One region of the Duganella sp. GW821-FHT07F09 genome, then DNA from elsewhere that is predicted to be linked to it. Evidence: predicted binding sites of a transcription regulator. Region 1 holds the regulator's gene; the other holds the start of a gene.
What was found. The regulator FliA, encoded in region 1, starts transcription of late flagellar genes. The targets are predictions, from matches to a motif close to CTAAAGTTTNNNNNNNNNNNGCCGNTA.
Positions count from the first base shown of each region.

Region 2: the regulator FliA is predicted to act here: its motif matches at 2,627-2,653, upstream of AC07P1_RS13450 (flagellar protein FliT).

Region 1 covers NZ_JBWKQJ010000001.1:907,114-911,757, reverse strand. The annotation lists gene flhF (flagellar biosynthesis GTPase FlhF) at 1-479, shown strand, start outside; gene AC07P1_RS04170 (MinD/ParA family ATP-binding protein) at 472-1,278, shown strand; gene AC07P1_RS04165 (RNA polymerase sigma factor FliA) at 1,370-2,101, shown strand; gene AC07P1_RS04160 (flagellar motor protein) at 2,083-2,829, shown strand; gene motD (flagellar motor protein MotD) at 2,831-3,640, shown strand; gene AC07P1_RS04150 (flagella synthesis protein FlgN) at 3,763-4,233, opposite strand; gene flgM (flagellar biosynthesis anti-sigma factor FlgM) at 4,241-4,555, opposite strand.
Region 2 covers NZ_JBWKQJ010000004.1:449,720-454,363, forward strand. The annotation lists gene AC07P1_RS13440 (type IV pilus assembly protein FimV) at 1-802, shown strand, start outside; gene AC07P1_RS13445 (aspartate aminotransferase type Ic) at 900-2,117, shown strand; gene AC07P1_RS13450 (flagellar protein FliT) at 2,295-2,573, opposite strand; gene AC07P1_RS13455 (HDOD domain-containing protein) at 2,745-3,572, opposite strand; gene AC07P1_RS13460 (class I SAM-dependent methyltransferase) at 3,702-4,322, shown strand; gene AC07P1_RS13465 (CsbD family protein) at 4,440-4,631, shown strand.

The DNA.
Region 1 (4,644 bases):
ACCTGCGCATCGCCCTCAAGGAACTGCGCAACAAGCACACCGTGTTGATCGACACCGTCGGCGTGAGCCAGCGCGACCAGATGGTGACCGAACAAGTCTCGATGCTGCAAGGCGCCGGCTCCGACGTCAAGCGCCTGCTGTGCCTCAACGCCACCGCCACCCAGGAGACGCTCAACGAAGTGGTGCGCGCCTACCAGGGCAGCGGCCTGGCAGGCTGCATCATGACCAAGCTCGATGAGGCGGCGGCGATCGGCAACGTGCTCGATGTCGTCATCCGCCAGAAGCTCAACCTGTTCTACGTCTCGAACGGCCAGCGCGTGCCGGAAGACCTGCACCTGGCCGATCCGGCCTACCTGATCGACCGCGCTTTCAAATTGAAACGCGACGCCGTCAACACCCAATACCTGGATGCCGAGCTGCCGATGCTGATGTCCAACGCCACCAACGACCAGTCCATGCGCGAGGTGCACCTTGGCTAATTTCGATTTCGACCAGGCGGAGGGACTGCGCCGCATGCTGGCGGGGCCCAAGCCCCGCATCGTCACCTTCCTGTCGGCCACGCCGCAGGACGACAAGGGCGCCATGCTGGTCAACCTGGGCGCCTCGCTGGCCCGCGCCGGCAACGACGTGTTGATCATGGACGCTTGCGCCAGCGCGCACGGCGTCGCCACCCGCCTCGGCGTCGATGGCGGCGCGAGCCTGCTCGATGTCGCGCGCCAGGAGTGCGCGATTAATCAGGTGATCCACCAGGTGCCGCAGGGTTTTGCTGTGGCGTCGATGACACGCGGCGCCCTGCGCAGCGGTCCCGATGAAACGCGTCGCCTGGCCAAGGCTTTCGATGTGCTGGTCAAGCAGACCGGCATCGTCATCGTCGACGGTGAATTCGACGGCGAGGCTTTCCCGGTGCCGGTCATGGCCAGTTCCGAGATCGTGGTGCAGGTGTCGAACAGCGCCACCTCGATCAAGGCCGCCTACAGCATGATCAAGCGCCTGAACCAGGAACTGGGCCGCCGCCCGTTCGGAATTCTGGTCACCGGGGCTTCCGAATCGGAAGCAAAAGTGGTATACGATAATATGGCGCAAGCGGCAAGCCGCTATCTGGCCGTGAACCTGGTCTCGATGGGATCGGTGCCGGCCGACGAATACCTGCAGCGCGCCGCGCGCCTGGGTCGCGCGGTGGTCGACGCTTTTCCGCTGGCCGGCGCGTCGGTCGCGTTCCGTCAACTGGCGGGGCGCTTCGCGCTGGCCGGTTCGCCTTCGGTCGCACGTTCACTGTGAGCGGAAAGGGGCGGAAAGGAGCGGCGTGGCGAAGATCTTGGCGCATAGCTAACTATCAATGAACTATCAATAAGAATATAAACATCAGGCTATGTACACGGTCAAAGGGAAAGCGGACAAGAATTCTTTGCTGACGGAGCACATGCCGTTGGTCAAGCGCCTTGCCCATCACATGAAGGCGAAACTGCCGCCCAGCGTCGAAGTCGACGATCTGGTGCAAGCCGGGATGATCGGCCTGCTCGACGCCATCAGCCGTTACGAGGAAACCCATGGCGCCCAGTTCGAGACCTATGCCGTGCTGCGCATCCGCGGCGCCATGCTCGACGAGCTGCGCAACAGCGACTGGCTGCCGCGCTCGATGCGCCAGAACATGCGCAAGATCGAAACGGCGATGAGCACCCTGCAGCAGCGCCTGGGCCATCCGCCGACCGAGTCGGAGGTGGCCAAGATGCTAAAGCTGTCGCTGGCCGACTACCAGGAGATGCTGTCCGACGGCGGCGGCCACCAGCTGGTGTACTACGAGGATTTCCACGACGACGACGGCAACGACAGCTTCCTCGACCGCTATTGCTCGGACGAGGAAAGCGACCCGCTGCGCTCGCTGCTCGACGGCGACTTCCGCCAGGCCGTGATCGACGCCATCGACGCGCTGCCGCCGCGCGAAAAAATGCTGATGGGGCTGTACTATGAAGAGGAGCTCAACTTGAAAGAAATCGGCGCCGTGATGGGCGTATCGGAATCGCGCGTATCGCAATTGCATACGCAGGCCGTCGCGCGCCTGCGCGCCTCGCTCAGGGAGAAGTCGTGGACTGGGCCAGTGTAATCGGGGTGCTGCTGGCGCTGGCCGGCATCGCCGTCGGCCAGACGCTTGAGGGCGGCAAGCTGTCGTCGCTGCTGCAGCCGGCCGCTTTCGCCATCGTCGTCATCGGCACCTTCGGCGCCGTGCTGCTGCAGACCAAATTCCGCACCTTCGTGCGCGGCGTGAAGATGCTGCGGCTGGTGTTCGCGCCGCCCAAGGACACGCGCGCCGCGCTGGCGCGCGACATCAATGCCTGGAACCTGGCCGCGCGCCGCGACGGCCTGCTGTCGCTGGAGCGCTACATGCTCGCCTCCAAGGACAAATTCAACACCAAGGGCCTGCGCCTGATCGTCGACGGCATCAATCCCGACAAGCTGCGCCACCTGCTCGACACCGAGATCACCGCCTACGAGACCGAGGAGCGCCAGGCGGTGCGGATCTGGGAATCGGCGGCCGGCTACTCGCCGACGATCGGCATCCTGGGCGCCGTTCTGGGCCTGATCCACGTGATGGAAAACCTGACCGATCCGAACAAGCTGGGCGCCGGCATCGCCGTCGCCTTCGTCTCGACCATTTATGGGGTCGGGCTGGCCAACCTGTTCTTCTACCCCGTGGCCAACAAGCTCAAGGCCATCGTCACGCAGGCCGTGCACCAGCAGGAGATCGCCGCCGCCGTGTTCTACGACATCGCCACCGGCGACCACACGCGCGTCATCGACGAGCGCATCGCCACCTTGCTGCGGGAGCACTGAGATGCAGTACCAGTACCGGCGCGCGCGCAGGAAGTTCGACGAGGAAGTGGAGAACCACGAGCGCTGGCTGATTTCCTACTCCGACTTCATCACACTGCTGTTCGCGTTCTTCGTCGTGATGTACGCCATCTCCTCGGTCAACATCGGCAAGTACAAGGTGTTCTCCGACGCCCTGGGCGACGCCTTCGGCGGCGCCGGCTCGGCCGAACCGATCAACACGCAGGTGCAGAATCTCCCGATTCCCAATCCGGGCCTGAAGCGCCGCACCGAAATGCTGCGCAAGGAAAAAGAGCAGATGACCAAGCTGGCGCAGGATCTGCTGTCCACGCTGGCGCCGCTGGTCAAGGAGGGCAAGGTGCGGGTGACGCAGAACAGCCGTGGCGTCAGCGTCGAGATCAACGCCAGCGTGCTGTTCGATCCGGCCGAGGCGCGCCTGACGGCCGATTCGGTCGAGGCCTTGCGCGCGGTCGCCGCGCTGCTCAAGGACGACAGTCACAACGTGCAGGTCGAGGGCCACACCGACAATCTGCCGATCAGCACTGCGCTGTATCCATCGAACTGGGAATTATCGGCGGTGCGCGCCAGCAGCGTGGTGCGCCTGTTCATCGACGCGGGCGTGGCGCCGGAACGGCTCACGGCCGTCGGCTTCAGCTCCAACGTGCCGGTGGCGCCCAACGACGACCCGATCGGCCGCGCGCGCAACCGCCGCGTCGCCGTCACCATCCTGTCGGGCATCCCCGACACGGTCACCGAATTGCCGACGACGCCAGCGTCGCCCGTCCCGGTCCCAGCGCCGGCCCCGGCCCCATAATCAAAAACACTCTAAACCACGTAGGGCGGATTAACGAAGCGTAATCCGCCATGCCCGCGTCGACGCGGCGCATGGGGGGAAGCGCGCCGCAAGAAAATCGTATTAAAGGGGGGAAGGAGCGGTCAGCCGGCCAAAAAGCCGCGGCTACGCGGAATCGTGCTCGACATCCCGCTGGCGCTGTAGAAGTTATTCGCGCCGGAAGACAGCGGCTGCAACGCCTGCAACGCGCCCTGGGTATGGCCCATCTGCTTATTGATCAACATGCCGTTGATGCGGTTCAATTCCTTGGCCTCGCGCGTGTGCTCGAGCAGCAGTTTCCACGACTGGGCGATCTGGTCGTCGGCGCTGGCGGCGATCCAGTCCTCCATGCCCGACTCCTGGGCCGGAAAACCGGCCTTGCCCAATGCCCGGTGGCGCTGGGCCGACAACAAGGTCATCTGCGCGATCAGCGCGGTTTTTTTTGCCGTGACGGCCGGCAGGCCGTCGATTTCCGCCGTCACCAGCAATTGCTGCTCCTGTTTGAGCAGCTCCAGCAGCGTAGCCATGATCTGCTCTTCTTCGCGCAGATTGTTGAGCGGGGTGACGGTTGACATGACTATCCTAACGTTTTCGTGAGTGCAGCAGATCCTTGACTGTATCCAGCAAGCCATCCGCTACTTTTTCCGAGTTGACCTGGAACTGGCCGTCGGCGATGGCCAGCTTGATGCGCTCGACCTTTTTGGTGTCGAACACGCCGCTGCTGCCGCCGGCCGCGCTGGCCGCCATGGCCTGGCCCTGGGGCGACAGGCGCACACTTTCCGAGCTGGTGGCGGTCGGCGCCGGCGCGGCCTTGTCCGCGCCGCGCGAGGCGGGCGCGGAAGGCGCGTTCGACGCCGGCAAGCCGGTCGTGTTCTTTAATGTATCGTTGATTTTCACAGCATCATCCTTCTCTGGTTGGGGCCTAAAGCCCCGGGATCTGAGTATTTAACGGCGCCCGCTTGAAAAACTTTAGCCTCGCGCGTCAT
Region 2 (4,644 bases), on a different contig from region 1:
CGCATGCGCGCCGTCCGGCATCAGCGCCAAGGAATGCAAGGCGCTCGACACGCATAGCCAGGCCCTTTCCAGCAAGCTGGTGGAGCTGGAGGGGAAAATGAAGGCGCTGCAGGGTGCGATCAAGAATTCGGCGGCGACACCGGCGGCGACACCGGCGGCGGCTCCCGCGGTGGCTGCCGCCGCCGCCGCGCCAAAAGTCGGGCAGGCGGCGACGGCCGTGCTGGCGGCGGCTGGCAGCAGCGTGGCGGCCGCTGTGGCGGCGCCGGCGTCGGCGAAGGAGGCGCCAAAGTCCGCTGCGGTGGCCTCGGCGGCGCCGGGTCCAGGAGCGGCATCGACCAAGGCGGCCGAGGACAAGCCAGGCAAATCTAGCAAACCAGGCAAGGCCGGCGAAGCGCAAGCGGCGACCATGGATGGCGCCTCGGCCTCGGCTTCGGCGGGGGCGGCTTCCGCTTCCGCCTCGGCGTCCGCCGGCGAGCATGGCGCCAACGCGTCGGCCTCGGCGGCCGGCGCCTCCGCCTCGGCGTCCGCGCCGGTTCCGCTCAAGCGCGTGCTGCCCAAACTGAAATACAAAAAGGAAAAGCCGGTCGAACGTCCGACCAACTATGTCGCCTGGGGCGCCGGCGCGGTCGGCGCGCTGCTGCTCGCCGGCGCTGGTCTGATCTACTGGCGCCGCAAGAAATCCGGCGCGGCGCCGCTGAAAATCTGGCAGGGCTTCCGCAAGAAAAAGCCGGCCGAGGCGGCGGGCAAGCCCCAGGAGGCGCAGCCGCTGCACGAAGTCACGCCCGAATCAATAATGCAATAGTAATAAGCTTATAACCTCAGCTTTGCCTGCGGTGCCTCGATCTGGGTTATAGTATTCGACGCTTTTTGCACGCCATACCCCATTTTGAAAGAGCCATATGACCGCAACGTCGCAATATCAGGAGCAATACCAAGCCTTCAAACAACTCGGCCTTAAACTGGATATGTCGCGTGGCAAGCCAGCGCCCGAGCAACTCGACTTGTCCAACGCGCTGACCGAATCGCTGGGTGGCTTCAAAGCCGCCGACGGCACCGACGGCCGCAACTATGGCGGCACCATCGGCCTGCCGGAAGCGCGCGAGCTGTTCGGCAAACTGCTGGACGTGCCGGCCGCGCAAGTCGTCGTCGACAGCAGCGCCAGCCTGTCGCTGATGCACGACGTCATTATCTACAGCCTGCTCAACGGCACGCCGGGCAACGCGCCATGGGTGCGCGAGCCGGTGACCTTCCTGTGCCCGGTGCCGGGCTACGACCGCCACTTCGCCATTTGCGAAGCGCGCGGCATCAAGATGATCAACATTCCGATGACCGAAGGCGGCCCGGACATGGACCTGGTCGAGAAACTGGTGGCCGAGGATGCCAGCATCAAGGGCATGTGGTGCGTGCCGAAGTATAGCAATCCGGGTGGCGTGGTCTATTCGGACGAAGTCGTTAGCCGCCTGGCCGCGATGAAAACCGCCGCGCCGGACTTCCGCCTGATGTGGGACGACGCCTATCGCTTCCACCACCTGAGCGAGAAAAAGCTGGAAGTCGCTAACATCCTCGACGCCTGCGCCAAGGCCGGCAATCCGGACCGCGCGATCGTGTTCGCGTCGTCGTCGAAGGTCACGTGGGCGGGTTCGGGCATCGCCGCCCTGGCGGCATCGCCGGCCAACATCGCCTGGTGGACCAAGCACGCCGGCATCCGCAGCATCGGCCCCGACAAGATCAACCAGTTGCGCCACGTGCGCCTGCTGAAGGATGTGGCCACCGTCGAAGCGCTGATGGAACAGCATCGCGCGCTGCTGCAGCCGAAATTCGAAGCCGTGCTGGCGCAGTTCGACGCTTACCTGGGCGACGTGCCGGGCGTGTCGTGGACGCGTCCGCTGGGTGGTTACTTCATCGACCTGGTGACGCCGGAAGGTTCGGCCAAGCGCACGGTGGCGTTGGCGAAGGAAGCCGGCATCACCTTGACGCCTGCCGGCGCCGCCTTCCCGTACGGGAACGACCCCAAGGACAGCCACATCCGCATCGCCCCGAGCTTCCCGTCGCTGGACGAGATCACCAAGGCGGCGCAGGGGATCGCGCTGTCGCTGCGCGTAGCCTTGGCTGGATAACTTAAAAGTCTTCTAAAACACGTAGGGCGGATTAGCGCGCAGCGCGTAATCGGCCATCGATGAGCCGCCGACGGCGCTTCGATGGCCGATTACGGCGTTCCGCCTAATCCGCCCTACGTGTTTCAGAATAAAAAAAGCGCCTGTGGCCAGGCGCTTTTTTTCATTGGGCTGGCGGTTTTATTGACGCGCCATGCCTGGTACTTGGTTCATCCAGGGATCGGCGATGTCGCGGATTTCGCGGTCGTTCGCCAGGATCTGCTTGAGCAGGTCGATCTTGCGCAGGCGCGGGGCGCCGCTCAGGGCGGGCACGCCGGTGGCGGCGGCGCGGGCTTCGGTGGCGCACTGGGTTTCCAGCTTGCTCAGACCATCCCAGTCGCCCATGCGCGCGGCGGCGGCCATCTGCTTGCTCAAACCGGCAATGTTTTCGTACATCGAGAGGACTTCGGTAGCAATCATATACCCACCCAGGCTAGTTATCTTCGGCAAAACGGATTACCGCATGTCCTGATTAACGTCGCCTTAAACGGGAACTTTAGGGTATTTTGAAAAAATATTTGAAAAAGTCGAAAAAAAAGCCGCCGTGCTCAAACGCAGGCGGCTTTCGTTGCCGTTAAGGCAAGCTGCTGTTTACTTCACCAGCTCCTCCAGACCAGCGCTCAGCTCGTCCGGTGATGGCATATCGTCAATCAGCGCGTTGTCGTCCAGGCCCAGTTCCTCGGCCAGTTCCGTCGGGTAGCAGGCGGCGATTTCCTCGTCATTCAGTTCGGCCTGCTCGACGCGGGCGCGCCACGCGGCCAGCGAGATGACGGCGGCCAGGCGATTGAGCTCGCCGTTGTGATGCGGTTCCGGGAAGGCCTCGATGGTCTCCGAGAAGGTTTGCGGGAACTTCCAGCGCTTGGCCAGCTCCGCGCCGACATCGGCGAAGGTGTAGCCGAACGAGCCCATCTCGGCGTCCAGGCGGCGCGCGTCCATCGGACCGGCGACCTTGTCGAGCGCGATGGCTTTTTCGGACATGGCCGAGTGCATCACCAGTTGCCCGATCGCGTGCATCATGCCGATGGTGAAGGCGAGGTCGGTGTTTTCCTTGGTCTTCTTGGCGATCCACTTCGCCGACACGGCGGTGTGCAGGCTGTAGCGCCAGAATTGTTTGAGGTCGAGGCCGGGAACGGTCTTGAAACCGCTGACCAGGCCCGAGCTGATGACCAGGGTGCGCACGGTGACGAAGCCCAGCATCAGCACCGCGTCCTCGACCGTGCCGATGCTGCGCGAGACGTGATAGTAGGCCGAGTTGGCCAGGCGCAGCAGTTTGGCGCTGAGCACCGGATCGGTCGCCAGTTTTTTCGCGATCTCTTCGGTCGAGACGCTGGCCTTGTCGAAACTGCTGATCAATTCCTCGACGACCTTGGGCGCGGTGGGCAGCGCGGTCGGATTCTGGAACAAGGCGTCAAGTTTCATTTTTATCTCCTCGATACTCTTAATAGGGGCGTTGCTATGGGCTAACTATATAGCGATTCACCGAATGAAAGAAGCGATTTGATACCTGAGCGTATCTTTTCTGCCGTGCCGATACGCTACACTGGCATCATGGAACCCGATCCCATCGAAGAAATCACACAGAAAACGCTGCGCCATTACGAGCTGACGGCGCAACAATTTTTCGCCGGCACCATCGATCATGATGTCAGCCAAAACATCGCCGCGCTGCTCGACGCGATCGAGGGCGCGGCGCCGTATCGCCTGCTCGACTTGGGGTGCGGTCCCGGCCGCGATTTGAAGACCTTCCGCGAGATGGGACACGAGGCGATCGGCGTTGACGGCTCGGCCCGCTTCGTGGAGATGGCGCGCGCCTACAGCGGCTGTGAGGCCTGGCAACAGGACTTCGTCCAGCTCGATTTACCGGCCGAATATTTCGACGGCGTGTACGCCAACGCCTCGCTGTTCCACGTGCCGAGCGCGGCGTTGCCGGATGTGTTGCGGCGCTTGCACGCGGCGTTGAAACGGGGCGGCGTTCTGTTCAGCTCGAATCCGCGCGGCGACAACCGCGAAGGCTGGAACGGCCCGCGTTACGGCAGCTACTACGATTACGATACCTGGGAACGTTACCTTGTCGCAGCAGGCTTTAGCGCCGTCCAACACTACTACCGGCCTAGCGGATTGCCGCGCGATCAGCAGCCGTGGCTGGCCAGTGTCTGGCGAAAAATTTGATTGTTGGCAGCGTTCGGGAACGCACAGAGAACTCAGCGGCTGGAGCCTATAGTGAAGCCATGCACACGGCGCCAAGTTGTGTGTCCTGTAGCTTCAACAACGATAAAGGAGTTCATCATGAACAAGGATCAAGTTAAGGGTACGGCGAAAGACATCGGCGGCAAAATCCAGGAAAAAACCGGCGAACTGATCGGCAGCTCGGAACAGCAGGCCAAGGGCCTGAACAAGCAAGCCGAAGGCAAAGTGCAAAAAGGCGTCGGCGATGCCAAGGAAGCGATCGACGACGTCGTCAAAGGCAACCGCAACTAACAGCACCACGCCG